3 regions of the Blastococcus sp. SYSU D01042 genome follow, and region 1 is predicted to be linked to each of the others. Evidence: riboswitches for the same ligand, from Rfam matches in the RefSeq annotation. Region 1 holds a riboswitch; each other region holds the start of a gene.
What was found. A riboswitch is a leader RNA that binds a small molecule or an ion and turns the genes downstream of it on or off. The one in region 1 is predicted to bind cyclic di-AMP.

Region 1 (9,808 bases):
GCTGCGCTCGTAGAGCTCGCGGCCGGCCGCCTCGGCGGCGGTCTCCGTGCCCTCGGCCGGGGCCGCCTGCGCGGGGCTGAACACCGAGTACAGGGCGCCGGTGAGCACCAGGCCGACCATCAGGCCGGCGACGTTGGCCACCCGGCGGCGGTGCTTGCTGCGCCGCCGCGCGCGTGCCCGGAGGAGAGGTGCGCGATCGGCAGCGCCGTCGTGGGCCTCGGACTGCGGGTTCTGAGAGGACACCGGCTTCCTAACGGATGAAGTAGATCGTGGCGAACAGCCCGATCCAGACGACGTCGACGAAGTGCCAGTAGTACGAGACCACGATGGCCGAGGTCGCCTGGGCCGGTGTGAAGCGGCCCATGGTCGACCTGATGAGCACGAAGACGAAGGCGACCAGGCCGCCGATGACGTGCAGCCCGTGGAAGCCGGTCGTGAGGAAGAAGACCGATCCGTACGTCGACGAGGCGATCGTCGTGCCGTGGTGGACGAGCTCGTAGTACTCGTAGCCCTGGCCCAGGACGAAGATCAGGCCCAGGACGAAGGTCAGGGTGAACCACCGGCGGAGCCCGAACACGTTGCCGGCCTCGGCCGCGAACACCCCGAACTGGCAGGTGACCGACGAGCTGACCAGGATCAGCGTGATCACCAGGGCGTACGGGACGTTGAGCTCCGTGGGCTCCGGCGGCCACCCGTCGGTGGCCCGGGCTCGCGCGGTGAAGTACATGGCGAACAGGCCGGCGAAGAACATCAGCTCGCTGGAGAGCCAGACGATCGTGCCGACGCTGACCATGTTCGGTCGGGTCAGGGAGTGCACCCGCGAGGTGTCGAAGGTGCTGCTCGCCACGGGGGCCGTTGTCACCCGGCCATCATGGCATCGGCCCCCCGCGCTGACGACCTCGGGTGCGCGCGTGGCGTGGCGTGCGCCGGCGGTGCCGGTGCGGGCGGTCGCGGTCCTACCCGGCCGGTGCGCGCGGAACCACTAGGCTCGCCCGCGTGAGCGCCGCCGGAAACCCCGAAGCACCGGCCACCGTGCTGGTCTACAGCTCCCGCGCCGAGACCCGCGAGGCGGTGCGCACCGCGGTCGGGCGGCGTCCCGCGCCGGACGTCGGCCCGCTCACCTGGGTCGAGTGCGCCACCGGGGACGAGGTGGTCGCCGCGGTCGACGGCGGGGGCGTCGCGCTGTGCATCCTGGACGGCGAGGCCCAGCCCACCGGCGGTCTGGCGCTGGCCCGGCAGCTCGAGCAGGAGGTGCCCGACCGCCCGGCGGTCTGCGTCCTCATCGCCCGCCAGCCCGACCGCTGGCTGGCGCACTGGTCGCGCGCCGAGGGCACGCTGCCGCTGCCGGTCGACCCGCTGACCGCACCCGGCCTGGTGGCGGACCTGCTGCGCGGCTCCGCACGTCGTCCCGTCGCCCGGTGACCGCCGCGCCACCCTCCCGGCCGTCCTGGGCCGGCCTGCTCAACCGGTTGCTGGCCGGGCAGGACCTGGCCGCGGCGGACACCGCCTGGGCGATGACGGAGATCATGGGCGGGGAGGCGACCCCGGCGCAGATCGCGGCGTTCGCCGTCGCGCTGCGCGCGAAGGGGGAGTCGGCGGCCGAGGTCGCCGGCCTGTCGACCACGATGGTCGCCCGCGCCACACCGGTGGAGCTGGCCGTGGAGTGCGTGGACATCGTCGGGACCGGCGGCGACGGTGCGCACACGGTCAACATCTCCTCGATGGCCTCCGTGGTCACCGCGGCTGCCGGGGTCCCGGTGGCCAAGCACGGCAACCGGGCGGCCTCGTCGTCCTCCGGTGCCGCCGACGTGCTGGAGGCCCTCGGCGTCGTCATCGACCTGTCCGCCGCCGCGGTCGCGCGCTGCGTGCACGACGCCGGCATCGGCTTCTTCTTCGCGCCCGTGTTCCACCCCGGCTTCCGCTTCACCGGGGTGCCGCGGCGGGAGATGGGCATCGCGACGGTCTTCAACTTCCTGGGCCCGCTCGCCAACCCCGCCCGTCCGGTGGCCGCGGCCATCGGGTGCGCCGACCGGCGGATGGCGCCCGTGCTGGCGCAGGTCCTGGCCGAGCGGGGCACCCGGGCGCTGGTCTTCCGGGGCGACGACGGCCTGGACGAGCTGACGACCGCGACGACGTCGACGGTGTGGGTGGTCGGGGACGGCGGGGTCCGCCCCGACCGGGTCGACCCCGCGGCCCTGGGGATCGCCCCGGCCTCCGTCGACGCGCTCCGCGGCGGGGACCCGGCCTTCAACGCCGACGTCTTCCGCCGGGTGGTCGGCGGCGAGCGCGGACCGGTGCGGGACGCCGTCCTGCTCAACGCGGCCGCGGCCCTGGCCGCCTTCGAGGGCATCGGGGACGACGTCGCGGCGGCTCTCGCGGGCGGTCTGGAGAGGGCGGCGGCGGCCGTGGACGACGGCCGCGCCGCGGCGCTGCTCGACCGCTGGGTCGAGGTCAGCCGGGACGCGCGGGAGTAGGACCGGGGTCCTCTCTCAGTCCGCGGACTCGAAGCCGATCGAGAAGGCGGCCTCGAGGTCGTGGCGGGAGTAGGCGCGGAAGGCGATGTGCGTCTCGGTCTCGAGCACGCCGGGCACCTTGTTGATGCGGCCGGCGATGACCTCGGCGACCTGCTCGAACTCGCGCACGCGGACCAGGGCGATCAGGTCGACCTCGCCGGCGGTGGAGTAGACCTCGCTGACCCCGTCGAGGTCGGCGATCGCCGCGGCCACCTCGGGGATGGAGTCGGTGGCTGCGTCGATCATCACGATGGCGGTGATCACGCCGGCGATGCTAGCGGGGACCGCCCGCGGTCGCCGACGCCCGCGGTGATCCGGTCGGGCCGTGCCCGGGTGCCGAGCGACCGCCCGTCGGCGAACGGGTCGCGCCGGGCCCCGGTGCCGTCGGCCATGGCGAGGAAGCGGCTGAACGCCCCCGTGCCCGGTGCGGGGCTGGCCAGCGTGCCGTCCAGCTCGACCAGGCGGGTGCCCGGCTTCTCCATCCAGCGCAGCACCAGTTCGGTCTCGTCGACGGTGGCGGCGATCTCGCCGTCCGGGCCGAGCACCGTCTCCGCGGTGCTCAGCAGGCCGGCCAGCGTGCCGCGGACCGACGTCCCCCGGGGTGCGACGCCGGCGCTGACGAGCCGGCCGCGCCGGACGACGGACAGCTCCCAGCCACCGGCGCCGTCGGTGCGCGCGAGGACCAGCTCCGGGACGGCGGCCAGCGACTCCAGCCGCTGCCGGCGGCGCACGGCCCGCAGCAGCACGGCGATCCGGTCGCGGAGGACGGCGGCGTCCTCGTAGCGCTCCTCGGCGGCCAGCCGCTCGACCCGCTCCAGCAGCGGGGCGACCAGCGCGACGGGGTCGCAGGCGACCGCCGCCCGCAGGACCCCCGCGACGTCGGCGTACTCGGCGACGGACTGGGCGCCGGTGCACGGCGCCCCGCACCGGCCCATGTCGAACAGCGCGCAGGCCGACCCGGACGGGGCGCGGGCGGAGATGCGGGCGGTGCACTGCCGCAGGGGAAGCGACTCGTGGACGGCCGCCACCGCCGCGTCGGCGGCGCGGCGGTCGGGGAAGGGGCCGAGGAAGACCCCGGCGCCAGGGCGGACGCGGCGCACCACGGACAGCCGGGGGAAGGGCTCGTCGGTGAGCCGCACCCACAGCGCCCGCTCGGGGAAGCGGGAGCGCCGGTTGTACCGGGGCTTGTGCTCGGCGATGAGGCGCAGCTCGCGGACCGCCGCCTCCAGGGCGTGCGCGCACGGGATGGCGTCGACCCGGTGCGCGAGCGCGACCATCTCGGTGATCCGGCTGCGCTGCTCGCCGGAGGTGAAGTAGCTGCGCACCCGCGTCCGCAGGTCGGTCGACGTGCCCACGTAGAGCGGCTCGTCGCGCGGGCCGCGGAAGAGGTAGACGCCCGGGCCGTGCGGCACGGTGTCGGCCAGGTGGCGCTTGCGCCGGCGCTCGGGGTCGATCTGGCGGGTGAGGCCGGTGAGCTCCTCGAGCGAGGAGATGCCCAGCGGGCCCAGCCGCTCGAACAGCCCGTGCAGCACGTCGACGGTGGCCCGCGCGTCGTCCAGCGCGCGGTGCGTGGGGGAGGTGGTGGCCCGGAAGTACGGCGCCAGCGTGGCCAGCTTGCAGTTGGGCACCTCGTCGCGGGTGAGCAGCCGGCGGGCGAGCACCGCCGTGTCGACCGAGGCCGCAGCGGGCCAGGGGATCGCGTTCTCGGCGCACGCGGCCTTGAGGAACCCGAGGTCGAACGGGGCGTTGTGCGCGACGAGCACGGCCCCGCGTGCGAACTCCAGGAAGGAGGGCAGCACCGTCCCGATCCGTGGCGCGGCGGCGACCATCGACGTCGTGATCCCGGTGAGCACGCTGATGTAGGGCGGGATCGCCGTCCCGGGGTCCACGAGGGTCTGGAACTCGCCGAGCACCACGCCGCCGCGCACCTTCACCGCACCGATCTCGGTGATCGCGCTGTCCTTCGGGGAACCACCGGTGGTCTCCAGGTCGACCACGACGAAGGTGACCTCGGCCAGCGGCGTGCCGAGTTCCTCGATCGTTCCCTGCACGTAGAGCGGGAGGGCGGGGGAGGAGCTCACGGGGCGGACGGTAGGTCGGGGTGCCGACAGTCCCGGGGACGCCGCGCCGGGGCGGTCGCTGCGCGGGGCGGCCGGCCGGGTCGCCCGGCCGGGGGGTACCAGGCCTCCCACCTGGCGGTTCGCCGCCGGCCGGGACACCATCACCTGCGGTGGGCGACGCCGCCCGGATTCCGCAGAGGTGGTCCCGATGTACCCGCGCCCCCCGAGGTCGGCGGTGCCGTGCGCGCCGCGCGGCCGCCCGCCGGCGAGGCTGCTCGTCGCGCCGCTGGTCGCGCTCGCCCTCCTGGTGCCGGCCGCCCCGGCGGGAGCGGCGCCCAGCGACCAGCCGGGCGGGACGTCCGGGGTGCTCGACAGCCGGGCGCTCGACGAGCTCCAGCAGCGGGCCTCCGAGGTGCAGCGCGGGCTGCAGGAGCAGCAGGGGGCGGTGGTCGAGGCCCGGGACGCCCTGGCCGAGGCCGAGCGCGCCGTGGCCGGCGCCCAGGCGGTGCTGGGCGAGGCCGAGGGCGAGCTGGCGGTGCACCAGGAGGAGGTCGCGCGCTACGCCGCGGCCGTCTACCGGGACGGTGGCGCGGTGACCCCGCTGACGCTGCTGCTGACCGGGGGCGACCCCGGCGACGTGGTGTCCGCGCTCGGCTTCCTCGACGTCGTCGACCGGCACGCGGCCTCGGTCATCGGCGACGCGGAGGCGCAGCGGCAGACCGCTCTCGGGGAGCAGCGGCAGGCCGCCGCGGCGCTCGAGCAGGCGCGGGCCCGCGCCGACGAGGTCGGCGCGCGGATGGCGGAGCTGGAGGCCGCGGCCTCCGAGGTCACCGCGGAGCTGGACGCCGCCCTCGGTGCGGTGGACAGGCAGCTGGCCCAGCTGCAGCAGGAGCAGGTCGAGGTCAACGAGCGGACGGCGGCCAGCTGGCGCGCCTACGTCGACCAGCTGGCCGCGGCCGGCGTGGTCGCCCCGCCGGCAGCCGCGCTGGGCGACCCGGCGGCGGGCCTGCCCGAGCGCCTGGTGCCGGTGGGGGCGGCCGGTGGCGGCGCCCAGCGCGGCGCAGCGCAGCTGCCGGGCCGGCCCTCGTCGCTGCTCGTGCTGCCCGCGGAGACGCTGGCGGCGGTCAGCGCCGCCATGGAGGCGCTGGGGCTGCCCTACGCGCCCGGGACGGCGGGACCCGAGTCCTGGGGGTGCGGCTCGCTCGTGCAGGCGGTCTACGGGCGGGCCGGCATCCCGCTGCCGGGGGAGCAGGCGGAGCTGTTCGCCGTCACGACGCCGGTCGCCCCCGCCGACGTGCTGCCCGGGGACCTGGTCTTCCTGGGGACGCCGGAGGCGGGGCTCGGCCACGTCGGCCTGGCCCTGGACGCGCGCACCATGCTCGCGGCCGACGCTCGCGCGGGCGCCGTCGTCGTCCGCACGCTGCCCGCCGAACAGGTGCTCGGTGTCGGCCGGCCGGTCCTCGGCCGGCGCCCGCCGGTCGCGGCGCCGGGGCCGGCCGCGGGCGCGCTGCGGGTGGAGTGCGGCAACACCGTCTACCCGCCCAGCTACGACGGCGCGCGGCAGTGGGGCGGCTACCCCAACGGCCTCATCCCGCCCAGCGCCATGTGCGCGCTCGGGACGGGCGGGCACACGCTGCGCTGCGACGCCGCCGCGGCCTACCGCGCGATGTCGGGGGCGTACGCGGCCGCCTTCGGCGGGCCGCTGTGCATCACCGACTCCTACCGCACCTACGCCGGGCAGGTGGAGCTCTACGGCGAGAAGCCGGCGCTGGCCGCCGTCCCGGGCACGAGCAACCACGGGTGGGGGCTCGCGGTGGACCTCTGCGGCGGCATCGAGACCTTCGGGACGCCGCAGTACGCGTGGATGGTCGCCAACGCCGGCCGGTTCGGTTTCCTGCACCCCACGTGGGCCGACCCCGGCAACGGGCGCGAGGAGCCGTGGCACTGGGAGTACGCCGGCACCTGACCGCCGCCCGCGGAATTGTCGGTGGCCGTTCCTACCGTGCGGATGACTCACGGAGGAGAGACATGCTCATCGACTGCGACACCTGCACCGTCCGCGGCACCGGCTGCGGCGACTGCGTCGTCACCGTCCTGCTCGGCGCCCCGCCCGGCTGGGAAGGGGTCGACCCGGTCGTCGTGCCGATGACCGGTCGTCCGCGTCCGGCCGCCCCCGCGGCCGAGGACGTCGTCGTGCCGCCACCGGGTGTGGTGGTGGAGTTCGACGAGGTCGAGCGCCGGGCGGTCCGCGCACTGGCGGAGTACGGCCTGGTGCCCCCGCTGCGGCACCGCGGCCGTCCCGGGGCCGACGGTGGCGGGGCACCCGGCCGGCGCACCGGCTGAGGACCGCGTCACGTGGCCGGGATGACTGCGGAGGGTGCTTCTACCCCTACGCAGCGCCGATGGTCGGGAGGCGCGCGGTGCGCGGAGCGATTCTCGTCACAGGTTTACCTGCTGCCCCGGTTTGTCACGGCAACATCACGAACGTAGGGTCGTCGCGTCCGACCGGGTGGTCGTCGTCCCCCGAGGGACGGCCTCGGCCGGGCACCGCCGAATCGCCGCACGGCGTCCGCAGGGACGTCCGAGGTGAACCGGGGACCCACCGCAGTCCTGGGGTGAGTTCCCCTGCAGGGCCGGTTCGCCGGTGAGCAGGGGATAGGGCCAGTCTTCCCCGCCCGAACCCGTCAGCTAACTCGGTAGGCGGTGACGAGGAAGAAACGGAGAGCCGCCGCTCGTGGCGACCCCTCACGCCCTACCCCCGCATGCCCTCGCACCGTTCCGTCCCGACACCCCGGCCGGCCCCGTCCGCCGGGTGGGCCGCCTCCGGGCCGGCCTGCTGATCGGTGCGACCACCGCGCTGACCTTCACGATGGTCCCCGGCACGGCCTCCGCCGAGCCCGGCACGGCCACCAGCACCGCCGAGGCCGCGCAGATGGTCGCCGACGCCAGCCGGCAGCTGGAGATCGTCAGCGAGCAGCTCAACGAGGCGAAGGTCGAGCTCCAGCGCCAGCAGGCCGCCGTCGACGGCGCCGAGCAGGCCGCCTTCGAGGCCCAGCAGCAGCGCGCCGCCCTCGACGGGCGCATCCGGCAGCTGGCCCGCACCGCCTACACCAGCGGCGGCAGCTCGCTCACCCAGCTCGACGTGCTGCTGACCAGCGACTCGGCCGACGAGTTCGTCTCCCAGCTCGGCACCCTCGACGCGATCGCCGGGCGCACCAACGCCGCGGTCAGCGAGGTCGCCGAGGCCTCGACCCGCGCGGAGGACACCCGCACCGAGGCGCGCGAGGCCCGCGAGCGGGCCGAGCGGGGCGTCGCGGACATCGAGGCGCAGCAGCGCGACCTCGAGGGCAGGATCGCGGACTACCAGCGGCAGTACGACGCCCTCGACGCCGCCCAGCGGGCTGCCCTCGAGCGCGCGGAGGACGAGCAGCCGGTCCGGGCCTCGCGTGCCGAGCGCACCGCCCCGGCGCCCGCTGCCGCCGCTCCCAGCGGTGCCCCCGCGCCCAGCGGTGCCGCGCAGATCGCCGTCGACACCGCCCTCGCGCAGGTGGGTGACCGCTACGTCTGGGGCGCCGGTGGTCCCGACGCCTTCGACTGCTCGGGCCTCACGTCCTACGCCTACGCCGCCGCCGGCGTCTCGCTGCCGCACTCCAGCCGCAGCCAGTCGCAGATGGGCACGCCGGTCTCGCGGGGCGAGCTGCAGCCGGGCGACCTGATCTTCTTCTACAGCCCGGTCAGCCACGTCGGCATGTACATCGGCAACGGCCAGATGGTGCACGCGTCGACGTCGAGCCAGCCGGTCAAGGTCGCCAGCGTGGACTCGATGGGCAGCTACAACAGCGCCCGCCGCATCGCCGGCTGACGCGCACCGCCCACCGACCGAGGGCCGGTGACCTCCTGGGCGGAGGTCACCGGCCCTCGCCGTCGGCGGCCCCGGGGGGCCCCGGACCCCGCCCCTAGGATCGGCGGCGTGGAGCACCTGTGACGCCGCGCCGCGCGGCCCTGCTGGTCGCGGTGGTCCTGCTCACCGCCTTCGCCGTGGTCGTCGCCGTCACCACGCCGTGGGACGTGCTGCCGGAGCCCCCGGGCGGCGCCACCCCCGCGGACCCGACCGCCGGGCTGTCCGCCGAGCAGGTCAGCCGGGCCGAGGCCTTCGCCGCCGCTCTCCGGCCGGCCTCGCTGGCCTCGCTGCTGCTGGGGCTCGCCGTCTCGGCGGTGCTGGGGCTCACCCGGCTGGGGGCACAGCTGGTCCGGACCGCCGGCGCGCCGCTGGGCGGCCGCTGGGCCGGGCAGGTGCTGCTGGGCGTCCTTGCCCTCGCGGTCGTCGGCCGGGTGGCCACGCTGCCGCTGTCGGCCTACGGCGAGGTGGTGCGCCACCGCTACGGGCTGTCCACGCGGAGCTGGGGCCTGTGGGCCCGCGACGTCGTGGTGTCGACGGCGATCGACGCGGCGCTGACCGCGCTCGGCCTGCTGGTCCTCGTCTGGCTCGCCCGCCGGGCGCCACGCGCGTGGTGGGCGCTGGCCGCGGCGGGGGCGACCGTGCTGGTCGTCGTCGGCTCCTTCCTGTGGCCGGTGCTCATCGAGCCCGCGTTCAACTCCTTCGAGCCGATGCCGCCCGGGCAGCTGCGCACCGACCTGCTGGCGCTGGCCGAGGAGAACGGCACCCCGGTGCAGGACGTGCTGGTGTCCGACGCCTCCCGCCGGACGACGGCGCTCAACGCCTACGTGTCCGGCTTCGGGTCGACCCGGCGCATCGTCGTCTACGACACGGTCCTCGACCGGCTCCCCGACGAGCAGATCGAGGCCATCGCCGCCCACGAGCTCGGGCACGTGGCCACCGACGACGTCCTCACCGGGACGCTGCTGGGTGCCCTCGGCGGCGCGGGCGGGGTCGCCCTGCTCGGCTGGGCGCTCACCTCGCCCCGGCTGCTGCGGCGGGCCGGGGCGCAGGGCCCCGGCGACCCGGCCGTGGTGCCGCTGGCCCTGCTGCTGGTCGCGGTCGGCACGCTGGTGGCCACCCCGGTGCAGAACCTGGTCTCGCGCCAGGTCGAGGCCCGGGCCGACGTGCACGCCCTGGACCTGACCCGCGACCCGGAGGCCTTCGTCGCGATGCAGCGGGGGCTGGCCGGCACCAACCTGTCCGACCCGAGCCCGCCGGCCGCCTGGCGGTGGTGGTTCGGCTCCCACCCGACGGTGGCCGAGCGGATCGCGCTGGCCGAGGACTGGACCCGGCTG
Region 2 (9,808 bases), 110 kb from region 1:
TTGTTCGCGCGCAGCGAGGGGAAGGGGAACGGCTCCGGGATGCCGGCGTAGAAGGTGTAGGGGTACGCGATCTCCCCGGACTCCTCCATGAGCTCGCACTGGTCGTAGGGGCTGCCGAACCCCGGCACGCTCGGGACGCGAGAAGCCACGGTGCGGACGCAGTCGCTGAACCGGAAGCCCTCGGCCTCGATGCCGAGCTCGGCCAGGGAGGCCGGGATGCTGGCGCAGGCCTGGGCCGGGTTGGCGACCTTCGCGGCGTTCGCCTGGCCGGACGGCGCCGCCGACGCGGTCGTGGCGCTGGTGGCCACCGCGGCGAAGGTGGCCGCAGCCACCATGCCGACACGGACGGACTTCTTCATCGATGTTCTCCTCGTTCTCTGGGGTCGTCAGGTTCCGCCGGGGAAGAGCGGCGCTCGTCCCGGGTCGATCTCGCCGTGCGCGATGCCGCTCATCACGGAGATGCAGTCGGCTCGGTTCTGGAGCACGTGGGTCTGCGCGAACTGCAGGGTGATCGGGTACGGCCCGAAGCGAGCCTCGATGCCGGTGCGGCACTGGGCGGCGATGGCTGCGGTCGACAGCTGGCCCTTGCCCTGCGCCCAGCTGCTGGCGCAGCCACCGGTGGTCGGGACCCTGCGCACGTAGGTCCCGTCCTGCGAGCCCGTCGCCCCCTCGTACGAGGCCGAGTACTCGATGGCGAACCAGTTCCCGTCCGCGCAGAGGCGACCCGGCGGGTCCGGCGGCGCTGCGACCGCCGGTCCTGCCATGGCCACCACCGACACCGCGGCGCCGCAGAGCACCGCCAGGGTCGACCGTCGTCGTCCTGTCATTGCTTCCCTTCCGGGGTCCACATCCAGTCGGCGGCGGACGGTACTGGCCGCATTCGGGCGGCGACAAGGTGTTCCCGCGCCGCTCGACGTGCTGCCCGGACGAGGTCGGAAGCCCTTGTCGCAGGCGGTGCGGAGCCGGTAGGAATCGCCGGTTGAGCCCGCGGTCAGCGGCCCGCCGGCCAACGTTGCGGTTCTGCATCACGGGTCGGTCCAGGCCGTGGCTTGCGGTGGAACTCGGCCGACTCACACGTGCGGAGGGCCGACGTCCCGCAGACGACCACGCCGGCTCGTGCCGGCGCTGCCCGCTGCCGTGCTCGCCCTCCTGACCGCGTGCAGCGGCGGGGCCGGCGCCGACGTGGACGCGACGGAGGTCCCCGCCCCACCGGCGGACTTCGCGGCGACCGCGGAGGTCGACCGGGTGCTCCAGGTGGTCGCCGGCACCGGCGGCGCGGCGTGGATCCTCACCGAGGAGGACGGCGCTGCCGCGGTCCACCGGTTCGACCCCACTGAGGAGCTCACCGAGGTCACGCGGCCGACGGGCCAGGGGCACCAGATCGCGGCCCACGGCGACGGCGTCGTCGTCACCCGCCGGGCCGGCGCCGCCGAGGAGTGCGAGGAGACGGCGGTCGAGGCCCTGGTGGTCGACGCCGCGGGAGGGACGGTCGCCGAGGCGGGGCCCGCCCCGGTGTGGTCCGCCTCCTCCGGCTGGGTGGAGAAGGGGCCGTACCGCAGGTACCCGACCTGGCCACGGCCCCCGAGCCCACGGCGCGGGGATCGGCGGGCCAGCTGTTCGTCCTCGAGGGCGCCGGCGTGGTCCGTCGCTGGTGCGCCGGACCCGACGGGCCGATGAGCTCGGAGGTCCTCGAGGTGCCGGCCGACCTCTTCGTGCAGCTCTACGAGCCGCAGGTGTGGCTGACCTTCGACGCGAGCGGTGAGTGGGGCGGGTGGGGCTCGAACCCACGACCCAGGGATTATGAGTCCCATGCTCTGACCGGCTGAGCTACCGCCCCCGAGCTCACAGCCTGCCAGAGAGGCGCGGATCACACCGGCGCCCTCGGCGGCGAAGGCGTGCTGGTCGCGACGGCGAGTCCTCACCCCGGGCGACCGCCGGCACCGTTATCGGGCTGTGACATGGCCGCGATCCGCTTGTAGCGTTCCCTGCGGTCCAGCCGAGCTCCGCCGTCGACACCCGAGGGCCTCGGCCGGACCCCGCCGAACCCGCCGGCCTGATGGCCGGGGGACCGGGGACCCACCGCAGTTCTGGGGTGAGTCCTGCCCGCGCACGGGGACGTGGGGCAGGTAGGGCACCTAACGGCCCGAACCCGTCAGCTAACCCGGTAGGCGGACGTGAGGAACGGAGAACCGTCGCGTTGGCGACCCTGCACCACCGCATCAGCACCACTCCCCGGAGGCGCCGGCTGCGCACCTCCCTCGCCACCGGCGCCGTCCTCGCCGCCGCCCTGATCGCCGCGCCGGCCGCGCTGGCAGCCCCCGCGGACGACGCGCGGGTCGACGAGGCGCAGTCCGCGCACGACGCCGTCGCCGCGGAGATCGCCGCCCTCGGCGCGCGCGTCCAGGAGGCCGAGGACAACCTGCAGCGGATGACCCTCGAGGCCGAGGCGGCGAGCGGGAACGCGCTGGCCGCGCAGGCCGCGCTCGACGCCGCCAACCGGGAGGCCGAGCGCGCCGCCGCCGCCCTCGCGGAGGCGGAGCGGGCGGTCGGCGAGGCCGAGGACGACGTCGCCCAGATCGGGCGGCAGGCCTACATGGGCGGTGGCCAGGAGTCGTCCTTCGGCGACATCCACCTGCTCCTGGAGGCGGAGGGCCCCGCGGAGCTGCTCCAGCAGGCCGCCACGCTCGACGTCCTCGGGGCACAGCGGGCGGAGACGCTGGGCGCCATGGAGATCGTGCGGGTGCAGCAGGCCCGTGCCGAGCGGGATGCCCAGGCCACCGTGGCCGAGCGGGACCGCGCCTCCGCCGCGGCCGCCGAGGCGCACGCCGCCGCGGAGGCCCAGCTGGCCGGCGCGCAGGCCGAGTTCGACACCGTCGCGCTGGAGAAGCTCGGGCTGGCCGAGAAGCTGCGGGCAGCGGAGATCCGACTGCTCGAGATGCAGGGCGCTCGCGACGCTGCCGTGGCCTGGGAGGCCCAGCAGGCGGCCCGCGAGGCGGCCGCCGCTGCCGCGAGCGCCGTCACCACCACCGCCGTGCCCTCCGGCCCGGCCAGCCGTGCCGGGGGCAGCGCCCTCGCCTCGGCCGGCGGGGCCACCGCCCCGACCACGGGCCGGGTCACCTCCTGCTACGGCTCGCGGTGGGGGACGCTGCACGCCGGCGTCGACATCGCCGCGCCGATCGGCACGCCGGTGCACGCTCCCGAGGGCGGCGTCGTGCTCCAGGCCGGCCCCGCCAGCGGCTTCGGCCTCGCCGTCGCGGTGCAGCACCGCGACGGCACGATCACCCTCTACGGCCACGTGAACCAGTTCTTCGTGAGCCCTGGGCAGGTCGTCGCCTCCGGCGAGCAGATCGCCGAGGTCGGCAACCGCGGGCAGTCCACCGGCCCGCACCTGCACTTCGAGGTGCACGAGGGCGGCCTCTACGCCAACCGCACCAACCCGGTGCCGTGGCTCAGCCAGCGCGGCATCTCCCTCGGCGGCTGCTGACCGGCGCATCGGCGCCCGTACCGGATCATGGAGCGGTGCGGGCGCCGGGGGGAGCGGACACCACCTGGCTCCGTGCGGCGCTGCTGGTCCTGCTGCTGGCCGCCGCGGTGGTCCTCGCCCTGACCGTCGAGCTCCCGGACGTCGACCTCGTCCGGGGCCGGCTGCGCGGCGCGGGCCCGGGGGGCTGGGCTGCGCTCGTCGGTGGCGTCGGGCTGGTGCTCATGGCTCCGGTGCCGCGCACCGCCGTCTCGGTGCTGCTCGGCGTGGTCGTCGGCTTCCTCCCAGGGCTCCTGGTGGCGCTGACCGGCGCGCTCCTGGCCGCCGTCCTCAGCTTCGGGCTGGCCCGCGGGCTGGGCCGAACCGCCGTGACCCGGCTCGCGGGCACCCGGCTGGCCCGGCTGGACCGGCTCCTCGTCGACCGCGGCTTCGTCCCGCTGCTGGTCGGCCGGCTGCTCCCGGTGGTCCCGTTCGTCGTGCTCAGCTACGGCGCCGGGCTCACGGCGATGCGGCTGCTGCCGTACGTGGCGGCCACCGCGCTGGGGATCCTCCCGAGCACCGTCGTCCAGGTCGGCGTGGGGGCGACCGCGCCGGCGCTGGTCTCGGGCGCCACGGCGGCGCTCGCCCTGCCGCTGGCCGCGGTGGTCGTCGGCGTCCTCTGGTACCGACGTCGTCGGTCGGGCGTCAGCCCCTCCTGAGCAGCCGCCCCAGCAGCCCCCCGGCGCCGCCCACCGTGCGGGCGGCCAGCTGGAGGATCGGCCCGCCGGGGATCCCCGGCACCTTCTGCACGATCGGCGCGAGCTGGAGCAGGCCGCCGACGTCGTGCACCGTGATCTGCCGCCGGGCCGCGGCGGGCACCGGGTTGATCCGGCCGGACGCCGCCTCGAGCAGCAGCTCGGCCGAGCCCTGGACGGCGGGCCCCTCGTGCGTGCCCGCAGGAACGGCGTGCACCTGCCAGCCGTCGGGGTCGGCGTCGAACGACCAGCCGCCGTCGGGCGTCGCCAGGGTCACCCGGCCGGTGATCCCGCACGAGGTGGCCAGCGCACCGGTCACGTCCACCAGCGCCGCCAGCCCCGACTGCAGCACCGCGGGCGGCGGCGGCTCGGCGCCGCAGGACACGAGGTCCAGCCCGTGCACGGCCAGCTCGTACGCCTGCCCGAGGACGACGCTGAGCAGCGGCAGCCGGCCGACGACCGACACGGTCGGTGCGGTGTCCAGCTCGACCGGCTCCTCGGCCAGGTACCGGGCGGTCGCCTCCCGGTTGCGGTGCAGCGCGGCGAGCACCTCCTCGCGGGTCGCGCCGGCGTGCGCCGCGGTGACCCGGGCGTTGACCGCGTCCGGATCCGGCTGTGCCCCCGTGGCCCCGGTGCGGGCGGAGGCGACGAGGTCGGCCATCGCCGCGTGGTCGTCCCAGCAGCCCAGGTGCACGCAGATCTCGTGCGCGCGCCACCCCGGCAGGCGGGAGGGTCGGTCGAGGTCCACCCGCTCGGCCTGGTCGAGGAAGGCATCCCAGGCGGCCAGCACCCGCGCGCCCACCTCGTCCCGGCCGGCGTCGGCCATGCCCTGGTGCAGTCCCATGGTCCTCGCCTACCCAGGCGGCGGCGCGGCAGGCATGGGACACCGCTCACGCCGTGTCCACCCCGGCCTCACCCCCGGGGGTGAGGCCGGTCAAGCGGCGGTCCGGCGTGGTCGATCACAGGGGTGTGACCAGCGCTCTCCCCGGAGGTCGCCGCACCCGCGGCGCACCGGCGGGCGCCCGCGGACCGGGCGCGCTCCGCCGGCTCCTGGGCGTGCTCGGGGACGGCCTCTTCCGGACGCTGGCCGAGGACGACGACCGCGTCTCCTACTGGGTCCGCCACGTCCGCTACGGGGTGCTGCTCAGCGAGGTCTGCGCCCTGTCGGTGCTCGTCTACGCGCTGTCCACGCACACCCCGGGCCGCCACCACCCCCTGCTGCTCGGCGTGGCCGCCCTGGTCGTCCTGAGCTGCCCTGCCCTGCTGCTCCTGCCGCTGCGGGACATGATGCGCGACCACCGCGGCCCGACGATGTTCTACGTCTGGACCCTCGCCACGACGGGCGTCATCCTGCTCGGCACGTGGCTGGACGGTGGGGCCTCCAGCCCTCTCGACGCGCTGCTGTTCCTCACGCTGACCTACATGGCCGCGGCCTACCCGCCCTACGGCGTCGTCGCCATCGGCACCGTCATGACGGGCGGCTACGTCGCCCTGTTCGGGCCGTCGGGGCTGAGCACCAACGGGATGTTCTTCGTCTCGGTCATGGTCGCCTTCACGCTGATCTGCACGATGGCCTCGGCCAACTCGTGGGCCTCCTACGAGCGCCAGTCCCTGCTCATCAGCACGCAGAAGACGCTCGCCTCGACCGATCCCCTCACCGGCATCCCGAACCGGCGGACGCTGCTCGAGCGGCTCGCCCGAGCCGTGGTCGCAGCGGGCGAGGGGCACCGGTCGGTCGTCTGCCTGGTGGACCTCGACGGCTTCAAGGGGGTCAACGACCGCGACGGGCACGCCGCGGGCGACGCCGTCCTCAAGGCCGTCGCCTCCATCCTGGGCGGCGCGCTCCGCGAGACCGACACCGTCGCCCGGCTGGGCGGCGACGAGTTCGCCGTGCTCGCCGAGGTCTCCGAGACGTTCTCCGGCGAGATGCTCGCCGAGCGGCTGCGCCAGGCGGTCGCGCTGGTCGGCTCCCCGGGCGGGGTGACGGCCAGCGTCGGCGTCGCCGAGCTCGTCCCGGGTGAGGACGTCGCCGAGGTGCTGCACCGGGCCGACGCCGCGATGTACCGCGCCAAGGCGGCCGGCGGCGACCGGATCGCCCTCCTGCCGGCCTGAGCCTCTCGGGCGCACCCGCAACACGCCGGGCCGTACCGGGCACACCACTGTCCGTCACCGCTGGCGGCTACTGTCCGTCACTGGTCGGACCGCATCGGCGGCTGGACACGATCCCGCGCCGCTCGCCCCGCGGTGGGTCCTGGGAAAGCGCTGTGGATCGCCCCGGACCCGGTAGACGCCCCGCCGGGGGGCGTGCTATGGCCGCTGACCAGCGGTAAAGCGGCCGATCCGGTCCCATCTGTCACATGGAGCACAACCGTCCCGCTCGGGCTGGCGCGATCGGGTCACCATCGTGCAGACTGGTCGTGCAAGCCCTGTTCCGCCACTGCCGAACACAGCCAGTCACCGAATCGATGGGTCCGTAGGGGAAGACGAGACCGATCGAGTCGATGGAGGTGCCCCGTGCAGCGACGGTCAACCCAGGGTGTCGTCTTCGTGCACGCGTGCCCGAAGGCGCTCTGCCAGCATGTCGAATGGGCGCTCGAGCGCGTCGTCGGCGCGCCGGTCTCCCTGTCGTGGGACGAGCAGCCCGCGGCGCACGGGTCCTACCGTGCCGAGGTGGCCTGGACCGGTGCGCCGGGAACGGGTGCCCGGCTGGTCGCTGCCCTGCGCCAGTGGCCGATGCTGCGGTTCGAGGTCACCGAGGAAGCCAGCCACGGCAACGACGGCGAGCGCATGTCCTACGTGCCCGGCCACGGGGTCTTCCGCGCGCCGACCAGTGCCAACGGCGACATCATGATCAGCGAGCAGCAGCTGCGGCACCTCGCGGCCACGGCGTCGTCCATCGAGGCCTTCCGGCACGGGGTCGACGAGCTCCTGGGGGCGGCCTGGGACGCCGACCTCGAGGTCTACCGCCACGCCGGCGACGGCAGCCCGGTCACCTGGCTGCACCAGGTCGTCTAGTCGTAGCCTGGGACCGATCGTCCGGGTGCCGTCGGGGAAGCGGCACCCGGACGATCTGCTGTCCGGGGCTCTCGTTCAGAGCGGGATGTTGCCGTGGGCTCCGCGGCCGTGCGGGGCTGCCGCGAGCGCGGCCACGAGGCGGCGGCGGGTCTGTGCAGGGTCCACGACCTCGTCGACCACGCCGATCTGCAGGGCGCGGTTCACCCCGCCGGCGATGCGCTCGTGCTCCTCGGCCAGCTGCGCGTGCAGCGCCTCGCGCTCGCCCGGCTGGGCGGCCGCCAGCTTCTTGCGGTGCAGGATGCCGACGGCGGCCTTGGCGCCCATGACGGCGACCTCCGCCCCGGGCCAGGCGAACACAGCGGTGGCGCCGAGCGACCGGGAGTTCATCGCGATGTAGGCGCCGCCGTAGGACTTGCGGGTCACCAGCGTCACCCGCGGCACGACGGCCTCGGCGAAGGCGTGCAGCAGCTTGGCGCCGCGCCGCACCACGCCGTCCCACTCCTGGCCGACGCCGGGCAGGTAGCCGGGCACGTCGACCAGCACGACCAGCGGCACGCCGAAGGCGTCGCACATGCGCACGAAGCGGGCCGCCTTCTCCGCCGAGGCCGAGTCCAGGCAGCCGCCCAGCCGGATCGGGTTGTTGGCGATCACCCCGACGGTGCGCCCGGCCAGCCGGCCCAGCGTGGTGACGACGTTGGGCGCGAACCGCGGGTGCAGCTCCAGCCCCGGCTCGTCCAGCACCGCGGTGATCAGCGGCTTCACGTCGTAGGCGCGCTGCGGCTGCTCGGGGAGCAGCGCCTCCAGGTCGACGTCCGGCTCGTCCGCGGCCGGCGCCAGGGAGCCCTGGGCGGTCAGGAGGTCGACGGCCAGCCGCGCGGTGTCCAGCGCCGCGGGCTCGGAGTCGGTCACGACGTGGACGACGCCGGAGCGCCGCCCGTGCGTGTCCGGCCCGCCCAGGGTCTCCTGGTCGACGTCCTCACCGGTGACCGAGCGGACGACGTCGGGGCCGGTGACGAAGACCCGCCCGGCCGGCCCCATGATCACGATGTCGGTGAGCGCCGGGCCGTAGGCCGCGCCTCCGGCGGCAGCCCCGAGCACCACCGAGATCTGCGGGACCCGGCCCGACGCGCGCACCATCGCGGCGAAGACCTCGCCCACCGCGTGCAGGGCGGTGACGCCTTCCGCGAGCCGCGCCCCGCCGGAGTGCCAGATACCGACGACCGGCAGCCGCTCGCGCAGCGCGGTGTCGATGGCGTCGACGATGTGCCGGCACCCGTCGACGCCCATCGCCCCGCCCATGACGGTCGCGTCGGTGCAGAAGGCGATCACCGGGCTGCCCTGCACCCGGCCGCGCGCGCTGAGCACGCCGGAGGTGTCCCGGGAGATCAGCAGCTCCATCGACCCGTCGTCGAAGAACCGGGACATCCGGTCCTCGGGGTCGCGGGGGTCGGGCGCGGTCAGGAGCGGAGCGGCGGGAGCGGTCGTCACGGGACCTCCACGGAAGGGGTGCTGGGTGTCGGCGGCCGCGATCAGGCGGTCGTGAACACCAGCGCGATGTTGTGGCCGCCGAAGCCGAACGAGTCGTTGACCGCGGCGGTGAGGGTGGCGCGCCGGGGTTCGGTGCGCACGATGTCGAGCGACTGGACGTTGGCGTCGTCGTCGGGGTCCTCCAGGTTGGCCGTCGCCGGCACCACCTGGTCGCGCAGGGCGAGGACGGTGAACACCGACTCGAGCGCGCCCGCCGCACCGAGCAGGTGGCCGGTCTGGCTCTTGGTGGCGCTGACCAGCGGGTGGTCGCCGATCGCCGAGCGGATCGCGGCCGCCTCGGCGGTGTCGCCGACCGGGGTGGAGGTGGCGTGCGCGTTGACGTGCCCGACGTCGGCCGGGGTGAGCCCGGCGTCGCGCAGCGCGGCGGAGATGGCGCGGGAGGCGCCCTCGCCCTCGGGGTGCGGGGCGACCAGGTCGTAGCCGTCGGCGGTGCCGGCGGCGCCGGCCAGACGGGCGTGCACCCGGGCGCCGCGGGCCGTCGCGGAGTCGGCGCGCTCGAGCACCAGCGCCGCCGCGCCCTCGCCGAGCACGAAGCCGTCCCGGGCCTTGTCGAACGGGCGGGAGGCGCGCTCGGGCTCGTCGTTGCGGGTGGACATCGCCCGCATCGCGGCGAAGCCGGCCATGGGCAGCGGGTGCACGCAGGCCTCGGTGCCGCCGACGAGGACGACGTCGGCGCGGTCGAAGCGCAGGAGGTCCAGGCCCCAGCGGATCGCCTCGGCGCCCGACGCGCAGGCGCTGACCGGCGCGTGCACGCCGCCCTTCGCGCCGATCGCCAGCCCGACCGCGGCGGCCGGGCCGTTGGGCATGAGCATCGGGATGGTGAAGGGGGAGACCCGCTTGGGGCCCTTGTCCTCCAGCACGTCGTCCTGGCCCAGCAGCGTCAGCGCGCCGCCGATGCCGGTCCCGAAGACGACGGCGATCCGCTCGGGTGCCACCCCGGAGTCCGCGGCGCCGGACTCGGCCCACGCCTGCTCGGCGGCGACGACGGCGACCTGCTGGCTGCGGTCGAGCCGGCGGGCGCGCACCCGGT
Region 3 (9,808 bases), on a different contig from region 1:
CTCATGGAGCGGTTCAAGCTGACGCCGGACGCCGCCTTCCAGGCGCTGACCCGCGTGTCGATGGAGACCAACACCAAGGTGCGGGACGTCGCCGTCCGGTTCGTCAGCACCGGGGAGCTGCGCCCCGAGTAGCGCGGCTCAGGACGCCTCGCCGGCGGTGCCCGCCGGTCCGCCCGGCGGGCCCTCCGGAGGCGCCTCCCGGCGCACCAGGTCGCCCACGGCCTCCTCGAGCCGCGCCCAGGTGCCGCTCCACTCCACCAGCGGCTCGAGGATCCGCTCGAAGACGGCGAGCTGCTGGTCGAAGGCGTCCAGCTGCGCGCGCATGCCGCCGATCGAGGCCCGCTGCGCGGCGACCATCTCGGCGATGGCGCGCAACTGGGCGGCCGACATCGCACCCGGCGGGCTGGGCAGCGTCGGGAACGGCAGCTTGGCCGGCACCGAGCCCGCGACGGTGCGCGCGCGGTCGGTGAAGCCGCGCAGCTGCTGCACGAACTCCTCGATCGACCGGCCCACGAGCCCGCCCGGCGGCGTGCCGCGTTCCGGTCCTGGTCGTTCCTCGGTCATGCCCCCGACGCTAGGCGGGCGAGGGAGCCGGCGCGACACCCCTCCCGGCGCTCGCCGGTCGCGCCCCCCTCCGGCGGCAGACTGGGATCCATGCGCCGAACCCCTCCGCTCGCCGTCCTGGCCCTCGTGGTCGGGCTGGCCGGCTGCGGCAGCGATACGGCACCCGGTGCGGGGGCGGCCCCCTCCACGACCCCGTCCTCGACGACGGATGCCTCCCCCTCGCCGACCGGGCAGCCGCCCACCGGGCCCGAGGCCCTCGTGACCGCGGCCCTCGACGCGCTGGACCGCCGGCAGGAGGTCGCCCAGCTGTTCGTCGTCGGCGTGCCCGCCGACGGGCCGGCCCGCGGGGCCGGGCTGGCCGCCGACGGCGTCGGCGGGATCTTCCTCGCCGGGCGGCCGTCCGGGTCGGCCGCCGAGCTGGCCGGGCTCACGGCGGGCTGGCAGGCGCAGCGCGGGGGCCCGGAGCTGTGGATCGCCGTCGACCAGGAGGGCGGGAGCGTGCAGTCCCTCAAGGGCGCCGGCTTCGACCGGCTGCCGCCCGCGACCGAGCAGGGCGACCTGCCGCCGGACCAGCTGGCCGCGCTGGCCGCCGACCTGGGCGGGCAGCTGAGCAGCGCCGGAGTGAACCTGAACCTGGCCCCGGTGGTCGACGTCGTCCCGGCCGGCACGGAGAGCACCAACGGGCCGATCGGGTACTTCGACCGGCAGTACGGGGCCACCGGCGCGGAGGTGGCGCCCGCGGCGAGCACGATCGCCGACGGGCTGGCCGCGGCCGGCGTCACGCCGACCCTCAAGCACTTCCCGGGGCTGGGCCGGGTGCGCGGCAACACCGACGACACCGCGGACGTCGTCGACGCGGTCACCACCGGAGGCGACGACCAGGTGGGCGCCTTCGCGGCGACCCTGCGGGCCACGACCGCCCGGCCGATGGTCATGATGTCGTCGGCGACCTACGACCTCATCGACCCCGCGCAGCAGGCGGCGTTCTCGCCGGTGGTCGTCGGGGAGCTGCTGCGCGGCACGCTCGGGTTCGCCGGCCCGGTGATCTCCGACGACCTCGGCAACGCCGCCGCGGTGCGGAGCGTGCCGGTCGGCGAGCGTGCGGTGCGCTTCCTGGCCGCCGGCGGCACCCTCGTGCTCACCGTCGCCCCGGACACCTACCCCGCGATGCTGGACGCGGTGCTGGACCGCAGCGAGGAGGACCCGGCGTTCGGCGCGGTCGTCGACGCCGCCGTCCGCACCGCGCTGCTGGCCAAGGCCGAGGCCGGCCTGCTCGACTGACCCCGGAACGCACGAGATCTGCACTCTCGGGGCCATCAGCTGCCTGACGGCCCCGAGTGTGCAGATCTCGTGGAGTGGTGCGGGTGGAGCTGTGGTGCGGTGGAGCTGCGGGGCTCAGTACCAGCCCTTGGCCTGGGAGTGCGACCAGGCGCCGCACGGCGAGCCGAACCGCTTCTGGATGTAGATGAGCCCGGCGTCGATCTGGCGGTAGCCGTCGGAGGTCTTGGCGATCCCCGTGCCGGCCCAGGTGCTGTCCAGGAACTGGGCGATGCCGTACGCGGTGCTGCTCGGGTTCTGCGCGTTGGGGTTCCAGCCGCTCTCCTTGCCCCAGAGCTTCTCGAGGCAGGAGAACTCGGAGCTGTTGCCGCCGAGCTTCTGCAGCGCGTAGCTCTGGTAGGAGCCCGACGGCGCCGCAGCGGGAGCGGCCGCGGCCCGGCTGGGCGCCTGGGTCCGCGGCGCAGCGGCGGCGCGCGCGGCCTCCGCCGCACGCGCGGCCTCGGCGGCGCGCGCGGCCTCGGCGGCACGCGCGGCCTCGGCGGCCCGGGCGGCCTCCTCGGCGGCCTTGCGGGCGGCCTCCTCGGCGGCGATCCGGGCGGCCTCCTCGGCGGCGCGGCGGTCGTGCTCGGCCTGCTCGGCGGCCAGCTGGGCCAGCTCGGCCGCGGTCTGGTCGGCGTCGCGGGCGCTGCGGCTGGCGGCCAGCTGCTGCAGCGGGGCGACGGCGTCGTCCGCGGCCGGCTCGTCGGTGGTGATGCCCAGCTGCTGGGCGACGCTCATGGACTCGGTCTGCGCGACGGCCTGGGCCTCGGGCTCACCGGTCGAGAGGACGCCGACCATGACGGCGCCGGCGGTCGCCACGCCGAGGAGGGCGGCGGACCGGCGGGCACCCAGCGGCGGACGGTTGCGGAGGCGTGCGTTCACGGTGGTGCGGAGGTTCATGGGGAGGGTGTGCTCCGGGTGTCAGGGCGCAGCAGAGCGACCGCCCTCCGAGGGGCGGCGCGCTCGCCAGCTGTCCAGTTCTTCCGTGAGCCGCCTACCGAGTTAGCTGACGGATTCGGGCGGGAAGCAGCCCTACCCGCCCCGGACTGGAGGTCCGGGGCCGGGATTCACCCCAGTACTGCGGTGGGTCCCCGGCTCGCCCGCAGGGCGATTCGGCGGCGCCCGGCGCGACTCCCCCGGGTGGGGTGCCGCCGACCGGACCGATCCAACGTAACCGGCGTTATCGCCCCGTGACAAACCTCGGACCGGAATTCCTGACGTGACCCGCGTCCCGTTCCGGCGTCCGCCCAGGTCAGGGCAGCCGCCACACCGTCGTCCGGCGGAGGCGGGCCGGCGCGGCGGGGTCGCCCTCGGTGTCCGGGACGTCGTGGACGGCTGCCTCCACGAGCCGGTCGTGGGGCAGGTAGGGCCGGCCGGGGTCGCCGATGAACACCTCGGCGCCGGACGCGCGGGCGGCGTCGAGGAACGGCAGCACCCGCTCGGTCATCGTCCGGTCGTAGCAGACGTCACCGGCCAGGACGACGTCGACGACGGGCGGCGCCTCCCCCAGCAGGTCGCCGGCGGGCTCGATGCCGTCGACGCCGTTGAGCGCCGCGTTCTCCGGGATGGCGGCCAGGCCGAACGGGTCGACCTCGCTGGCGACCACGTGCCGCGCACCGGCCATCACCGCCGCCACCGCGACCAGCCCGCTGCCCGCCCCGAGGTCCAGCACCGTCCGTCCCGCGACGACCTCCGGGTGGTCGAGCACGTAGCGGGCCAGCGCCTGCCCGCCCGGCCATGCAGCGGCCCAGAACGGCGGTTCCTGCTCGGTGCGGCCCTGCTCGACCTCCATCGCCTCCCAGAGGGCGACGACGTCGGAGGCGACGAGCAACCGGAGCTCGGGGACCAGCGAGGGCCGGGCCGCCCGGGTGTGGGCGCGGATGAAGGCGGCGGGGACGGGCACCCCCTCAGTCTCGCGCAGCCGCCGTCCTGCGGGCGGTGATGCCCCGGGCGACCAACCGCCAGTAGGTGCCCGGGCGCAACCGGACGAGCACGTCGGGCACCGTGGCGCTCAGCCCGATCAGCAGCCGTGGGCGGCGCGCCTCGATCGCCGCGACGATCTTCGCGGCCGCCTGCTCGGGCGGCATGCGCAGGAGCTTCGCCATCTGGGCGCGGCCCTCGGCGACCTCCGCGGCGTCCACCCCGGAGCCCAGCCGCGCGCTCTCGGCGATCCGCGTCCGGATGCCGCCGGGGTGCACGACGGTCACCCCGACCCCGTCCTCGGCCAGCTCGTGGCGCAGCGACTCGCTGAAGCCCCGGACGGCGAACTTGCTCGCGGCGTAGGCGGCCTGCCCGGGCGGGGCGAAGATGCCGAAGACGCTCGAGACGTTGACCAGGTGCGACCCGGGGTGCGCCTTGAGGGTGGGCAGCAACGCCGCGGTCAGCCGCACCACCGCGCGGAAGTTGATCGCCAGCACCCAGTCGAACTCCTCCAGGGTGACCTGGTCGAACCGCCCGCCGAGCGCGACGCCGGCGTTGTTCACCAGCAGCGTGGTCCCCGGGTGGTCGGCGGCCAGCGTCGCCCCCAGCGCGTCGGTGGCCGCCTCGTCGGCGAGGTCCACGACATAGGTGTCGACCTCGAGTGGAGGGTGAGCTGCGCGGATGCGGTCGGCGACGACGGCCAGCCGCTCGGCGTCGCGGTCGACCAGCACGAGGGAGCTGCCGCGGTCGGCGAGCTGGACGGCGAGCGCCTCCCCGATGCCGCTGGCGGCACCGGTGACGACCGCGGTCCCGCCGGCGAACTCGTAGGCGCGCATCAGACGGCCACCTGCTCGGTCCGGGCCGGTGCGGCGCTGAAGGCGATGCCCTCGTCCTCGAGCGGGCCGCGACGCATGAGCCGCACGTCCTTGATGTAGTTCTGGTGCAGCCGCCACGGCGTCCGCCTGCCCTGCTTGGGCAGCTGGGCGATGCTGCGCTGCACGTAGCCCGCGGCCAGGTCGAGGAAGGGCAGGTCGGCGCCCTCCGGCGGGGCCAGCGGCGTGGCGACGGCGAGCCCACGCCGGTCCATGTGCTGAAGCAGCCGGCAGACGTAGCGGCTGACCAGGTCGGCCTTGAGCGTCCAGGAGGCGTTCGTGTAGCCGATGACCATGGAGAAGTTCGGGACGCCCGAGAGCATCATGCCCTTGTAGGAGACCGTCTCCGGCACGTCGACCGGCTCGCCGTCGAGGCTCAGCTGCATGCCGCCCATGGCCAGGAGGTTCAGACCGGTCGCGCTGACGACCACGTCGGCGTCGAGGTGCTGACCCGACGCCAGCTCGATGCCGGTCTCGGTGAAGGTCGCGATCCGGTCGGTGACCATCGACGCCTTCCCCTCGCGCAGGGTGCGGAACAGGTCGCCGTCGGGGACCAGGCACAGCCGCTGGTCCCACGGGTCGTAGGGCGGGTTGAAGTGCGTGTCGACGTCGAAGCCCGCCGGTAGCTGCTTGACCGTCAACCGGCGGACGAGCGCCCGGACGCGGTCGGGCCAGCGGCGGCTGGCCTGGAACAGCGCGGTCGAGCTGAGCACGTTCTTCCACCGCACGACCGGGTAGGCGACGCGCGCCGGCAGCCGGCTGCGCAGCAGCTCGGCCAGCGGGTCCTTGCCCGGCAGGGACAGCACGTAGCTGGGCGTGCGCTGCAGCATCGTCACGTGCGCGGCGTCCTCGGCCAGGTTGGGCACCAGCGTGACGGCGGTGGCGCCGCTGCCGATGACGACGATCCGCTTGCCGGTGCCGTCGAAGTCCTCCGGCCAGTGCTGCGGGTGGATCAGCTGCCCGGTGAAGCGCTCCTCGCCCGGGAACTCGGGGCGGAAGCCCTCGTCGTAGCGGTAGTAGCCCGAGCACACCGACAGCCACGAGCAGGTGAGGGTGACCGTCTCCCCGGTGTCGGTGCGCCGGGCGGTCACCGTCCACCGGGCGTCGGCGCTGGACCAGTCGGCGGAGAGCACCTGGTGGTGGAAGCGGATCTTCTCCTCCACGCCGTGCTCGCGGGCGGTCTCCCGGATGTACTCGCGGATCGACCCCCCGTCGGCGATGGCCTTGGCGCCGGTCCAGGGCTTGAAGTCGTAGCCCAGGGTGAACATGTCGGAGTCCGACCGGATGCCGGGGTAGCGGAAGAGGTCCCAGGTGCCGCCGACGGCGCCCCGCGACTCCAGGACCGCGTAGGTCTTGTCCGGGCACTCGACCTGCAGGTGGCAGGCGGCGCCGATGCCGGACAGGCCGGCGCCGACGACCAGGACGTCCACGTGCTCGGGGCTCATCTGCACTCTCCAGGATCGGGCCGACCGGGAGGCCGACGCTATCGACACCGTGTCGAACGAGTCAACAGGGTGTCGAGGTACGGGCCCGGCGCCGGTAGTGTCGCCGGCATGGCCGACAGCGCAGCACCGCTCCCGGTCGCCGGCCGCGGACGGCGGCCGGCGCGGGCCACGGGCGACGACCGGGAGCTCGCCATCCTGGCCACGGCCGAGCGGCTGCTGGCCGAGCGGTCGCTCGCGGCGATCTCGGTCGACGACCTGGCGCGGGGCGCGGGCATCTCGCGGCCGACGTTCTACTTCTACTTCCCGTCCAAGGACGCCGTCCTGCTGACGCTGCTCGACCGGGTGGTCGCCGAGGCCGACGCGACGATGAGCACCGTCTTCGACTCCCCCGCGCCCGACCTGCGGGAGGGCTGGCACCGGGTCATCTCGGCCTACCACGACACCTTCCGCAGCCACCGCGCGCTGACCGTCGCCTGGGCCGAGGCCCGTTCGACGAACGCCGAGGTGCGGGCGCTCTGGGCGGAGGTCGTGGAGCGCTGGGTGCAGCGCTGCGCCGCGGCCATCGAGGCCGAGCGGGCCCGCGGCGCGGCCCCGGCGGGGCCGGCCGCCCGCGACCTCGCCATCGCGCTCACCGCGATGAACGAGCAGGTCATCTACGCCTCGCTCAGCGGCGACGGCCCGGCCGTGGCCGACCGGGACGTCGTCCCCGTGCTGCTGGCGGTGTGGCTCGCCGCCGTCTACGGCGACGGGGCCCGCTGAATTTCAGACCTCGACGGCGGCGTTCTCGCCCGTGACCGCGTCCATGTCCCGGCCCGTGGCGCCGGTGCGGACGACGGTGACCGGGCAGGGTGCGTGGTGCACCAGCTTGTCGCTGACCGAGCCGAGCAGGAGGCCGGCGAAACCGCCCCGGCCGCGGGCGCCCATGACGACCAGGCTCGCGCCCTCGGCGGCCTGCATCATCGCCTGCTCGGCGGGGCGGTGGACGGCGTGGCAGGTGACCCGGACCTCGGGCGCCAGCCCGGCCGCCCGCACGTGCGCCTCCATCTCGTCGACGACCGCCTGCTCCCAGTCCGGCAGCGGCGGCACGTAACCCGGCGTCCAGGCCGCGGGCTGCGGCGCCGACGTGATGGACCAGCCGCGCACGACGTGCAGGTCGACGTCGGCGCGCGCCGCGAGCCTCCCCGCCCACACCAGCGCCTCCTGGGCGCACTTGGAACCGTCGTGCCCGACGACGATCCCGCCGTCGATCTGCACCGACTTCGCGACTTCGCTCACGGTTGACCTCCTGGGATCCGCGCCGGCCGGTGGGCCGCGCCACCGAAGACTCTCACCCCTGGACGAGCGAGGAGCCGCCGAGGTGCCCGCAGCGCGCCGGGAAGGTCAGGAGACGGCCGCGGGCCTGCGCAGGACCACCACCCCGTCGCCCGCGTCGCGCTGCTCCCCCGCCCCGACCAGGGCCGGGTCGTACTCCCGGCCCTCGACGGCCACGTTCGGCTCGACCGCACCGGTCGCCTCGTCGGTGCCGACCAGCGCGTCGGGCACCGTCGCGGCCACCGCCTGCAGCGCCTCACCGATCCGGCTGCTCAGGCCGCGCAGCGACTGGCGGGCCTGGTCGCGCTGGCGGCGGAGCTCCTCGACCTGGTCGGTGAGCTCGGCCAGCCGGGCCGCCGCCGCGGCGGCGGCCTGCTCGCGCTGCCGGGCCGCGTCGTCGTCCAGCCGGCGGCGCTCGTCGGCGGCCGCCGCGGCCAGCCGGTCGCGCTCGCGGGCGGCGTCGGCGGCCAGCGCGTCGCGCTCGGCCGCGGCCGCCCGGACGATCTCCGCGGCCTCGGCCCCCGCGCGGTCGAGCAGGGCCTGGGCCTCGGCGCTCTGCTTGCGCGCGTGGTCGCGCAGCTCGTCGGCCGCGCGCACGGCCGTCTCCTTGATCTCGTGTGCCTTGCGCAGCCGGGCGTCGGCCTCGCTGCGCGCCTCGGCCACGAGGTGCTCGGCCTCGCGGTGGCCCGCGTCGGTGATCGCCGCGGCCTCCTCGGCGGCCAGCTGCAGCATCTCCTCGACCCGCTCGGACACCGGGAAGACCACCCGGCCGCGGGGCGCGTCGGCGAGCAGCCGGCGGGAGATCTCCAGCTCGGCCGAGCAGGCCCCGAACCGGGCCAGCAGGTCGTCGACCTGCCGGCGCACCGTCCGCAGCTCGGACTCCGCCCACGAGACGTAGGTGTCGACCTCCATCGGGTCGTAGCCCCGGAGCTTGCTCCGGAAGACCGGCCCCGACCCCAGCACCTGGTCCAGGGGCCCGGTGAAGGCGGGCGCCTCGTCGTCCCCGCTCCGCTCCCCCGCGCTGCCGGCCCCGTACCCCTCGCGCACCGCCATCGCCGCCCCCTCGAGCTCGTATCGATCCGGACAGTGCCAGAACCGGGCACCCGGGGTGGGGCACCGTGACCGGACCGTGAACTGCCACGGGTGTGGTTCGGCAGGTCGTGGCGAGTCGGTCACGCAGCGGGGTCAGCCGGTACGCGGAGCTCGGGAATGCCGCGGGTACCCGTAGGGTTCCAGCGACCGGTAGTTGCACTCTCAACCAGCCCTGGGGGCGGTCATGCAGTTCGGCATCTTCTCCGTCAGCGACCTCACGCAGGACCCGACCACCGGCCGGACGCCCAGCGAGGCCGAGCGGATCAAGGCGATCCTGGCGATCGCGCGCAAGGCCGAGGAGGTCGGCCTGGACGTCTTCGCCCTCGGCGAGCACCACAACCCGCCGTTCTTCTCCTCCTCCCCCACCACCACGCTGGCGCACATCGCGGCGACGACCTCGACGCTCCAGCTGTCGACGGCGACGACGCTGATCACCACCAACGACCCGGTGAAGATCGCCGAGGACTACGCGATGCTCCAGCACCTGGCCGACGGCCGGGTCGACCTGATGATGGGCCGCGGCAACACCGGCCCGGTCTACCCGTGGTTCGGGCAGGACATCCGCAACGGCCTCGAGCTCGCCGTCGAGAACTACGCGCTGCTGCGCCGGCTCTGGACCGAGGACGTCGTCAACTGGCAGGGGAAGTTCCGCACCCCGCTGCAGGGCTTCACCTCGACCCCGCGCCCGCTCGACGGCGTCCCGCCGTTCGTGTGGCACGGCTCGATCCGCTCCCCGCAGATCGCCGAGCAGGCCGCGTACTACGGCGACGGCTTCTTCCACAACCACATCTTCTGGCCGCCGGAGCACACGCAGAAGATGGTCGAGTTCTACCGCAAGCGGTACGAGCACTACGGCCACGGCAGCGCCGACCAGGCGATCGTCGGCCTCGGCGGGCAGGTGTTCATGCGGAAGAACAGCCAGGACGCCGTCGCCGAGTTCCGGCCCTACTTCGACAACGCGCCGGTGTACGGGCACGGCCCCTCGCTGGAGGAGTTCTCGGCGCAGACGCCGCTGACCGTGGGCAGCCCGCAGCAGGTCATCGAGCGGACCCTCGGCTTCCGGGACTACGTCGGCGACTACCAGCGCCAGCTGTTCCTCATCGACCACGCCGGCCTGCCGCTGAAGACCGTGCTCGAGCAGCTGGACCTGCTCGGCGAGGAGGTCGTGCCGGTGCTGCGCCGCGAGTTCGCCGCCCTCAAGCCCGCGCACGTGCCGGACGCGCCCACCCACGCCTCGCGCGTGGCGGCGGCCGGCGGGAGCAAGGACGCCACCGTGCACGCCGGTGG

Region 2: it holds a riboswitch for cyclic di-AMP, as region 1 does, so the genes downstream of both, ACI79H_RS05210 (M23 family metallopeptidase) here and ACI79H_RS05780 (NlpC/P60 family protein) in region 1, are expected to answer to the same signal.
Region 3: it holds a riboswitch for cyclic di-AMP, as region 1 does, so the genes downstream of both, ACI79H_RS10820 (aggregation-promoting factor C-terminal-like domain-containing protein) here and ACI79H_RS05780 (NlpC/P60 family protein) in region 1, are expected to answer to the same signal.

What each region holds. Positions count from the first base shown of each region.
Region 1 is NZ_JBJGZM010000002.1:318,928-328,735, forward strand. Features, by position in the region: gene qcrC (cytochrome bc1 complex diheme cytochrome c subunit) at 1-141, opposite strand, end outside; gene ctaE (aa3-type cytochrome oxidase subunit III) at 251-862, opposite strand; gene ACI79H_RS05750 (hypothetical protein) at 997-1,422, shown strand; gene trpD (anthranilate phosphoribosyltransferase) at 1,419-2,474, shown strand; gene ACI79H_RS05760 (Lrp/AsnC family transcriptional regulator) at 2,490-2,777, opposite strand; gene ACI79H_RS05765 (DEDD exonuclease domain-containing protein) at 2,774-4,594, opposite strand; gene ACI79H_RS05770 (D-alanyl-D-alanine carboxypeptidase family protein) at 4,782-6,539, shown strand; gene ACI79H_RS05775 (hypothetical protein) at 6,602-6,916, shown strand; cyclic di-AMP (ydaO/yuaA leader) riboswitch at 7,112-7,291, shown strand; gene ACI79H_RS05780 (NlpC/P60 family protein) at 7,386-8,435, shown strand; gene ACI79H_RS05785 (M48 family metallopeptidase) at 8,555-9,808, shown strand, end outside.
Region 2 is NZ_JBJGZM010000002.1:204,431-214,238, forward strand. Features, by position in the region: gene ACI79H_RS05190 (hypothetical protein) at 1-359, opposite strand, end outside; gene ACI79H_RS05195 (hypothetical protein) at 387-827, opposite strand; gene ACI79H_RS05200 (hypothetical protein) at 1,117-1,677, shown strand; tRNA gene ACI79H_RS05205 (tRNA-Ile) at 1,764-1,837, opposite strand; cyclic di-AMP (ydaO/yuaA leader) riboswitch at 2,028-2,186, shown strand; gene ACI79H_RS05210 (M23 family metallopeptidase) at 2,198-3,484, shown strand; gene ACI79H_RS05215 (TVP38/TMEM64 family protein) at 3,520-4,179, shown strand; gene ACI79H_RS05220 (maleylpyruvate isomerase N-terminal domain-containing protein) at 4,166-5,059, opposite strand; gene ACI79H_RS05225 (diguanylate cyclase domain-containing protein) at 5,185-6,327, shown strand; gene ACI79H_RS05230 (DUF3145 domain-containing protein) at 6,730-7,230, shown strand; gene ACI79H_RS05235 (acyl-CoA carboxylase subunit beta) at 7,306-8,718, opposite strand; gene ACI79H_RS05240 (beta-ketoacyl-[acyl-carrier-protein] synthase family protein) at 8,760-9,808, opposite strand, start outside.
Region 3 is NZ_JBJGZM010000004.1:400,347-410,154, forward strand. Features, by position in the region: gene ACI79H_RS10805 (ANTAR domain-containing protein) at 1-132, shown strand, start outside; gene ACI79H_RS10810 (hypothetical protein) at 139-564, opposite strand; gene ACI79H_RS10815 (glycoside hydrolase family 3 N-terminal domain-containing protein) at 655-1,845, shown strand; gene ACI79H_RS10820 (aggregation-promoting factor C-terminal-like domain-containing protein) at 1,960-2,781, opposite strand; cyclic di-AMP (ydaO/yuaA leader) riboswitch at 2,858-3,009, opposite strand; gene ACI79H_RS10825 (class I SAM-dependent methyltransferase) at 3,134-3,784, opposite strand; gene ACI79H_RS10830 (SDR family NAD(P)-dependent oxidoreductase) at 3,789-4,637, opposite strand; gene ACI79H_RS10835 (flavin-containing monooxygenase) at 4,637-6,118, opposite strand; gene ACI79H_RS10840 (TetR/AcrR family transcriptional regulator) at 6,227-6,877, shown strand; gene ACI79H_RS10845 (universal stress protein) at 6,881-7,393, opposite strand; gene ACI79H_RS10850 (DivIVA domain-containing protein) at 7,499-8,482, opposite strand; gene ACI79H_RS10855 (LLM class flavin-dependent oxidoreductase) at 8,706-9,808, shown strand, end outside.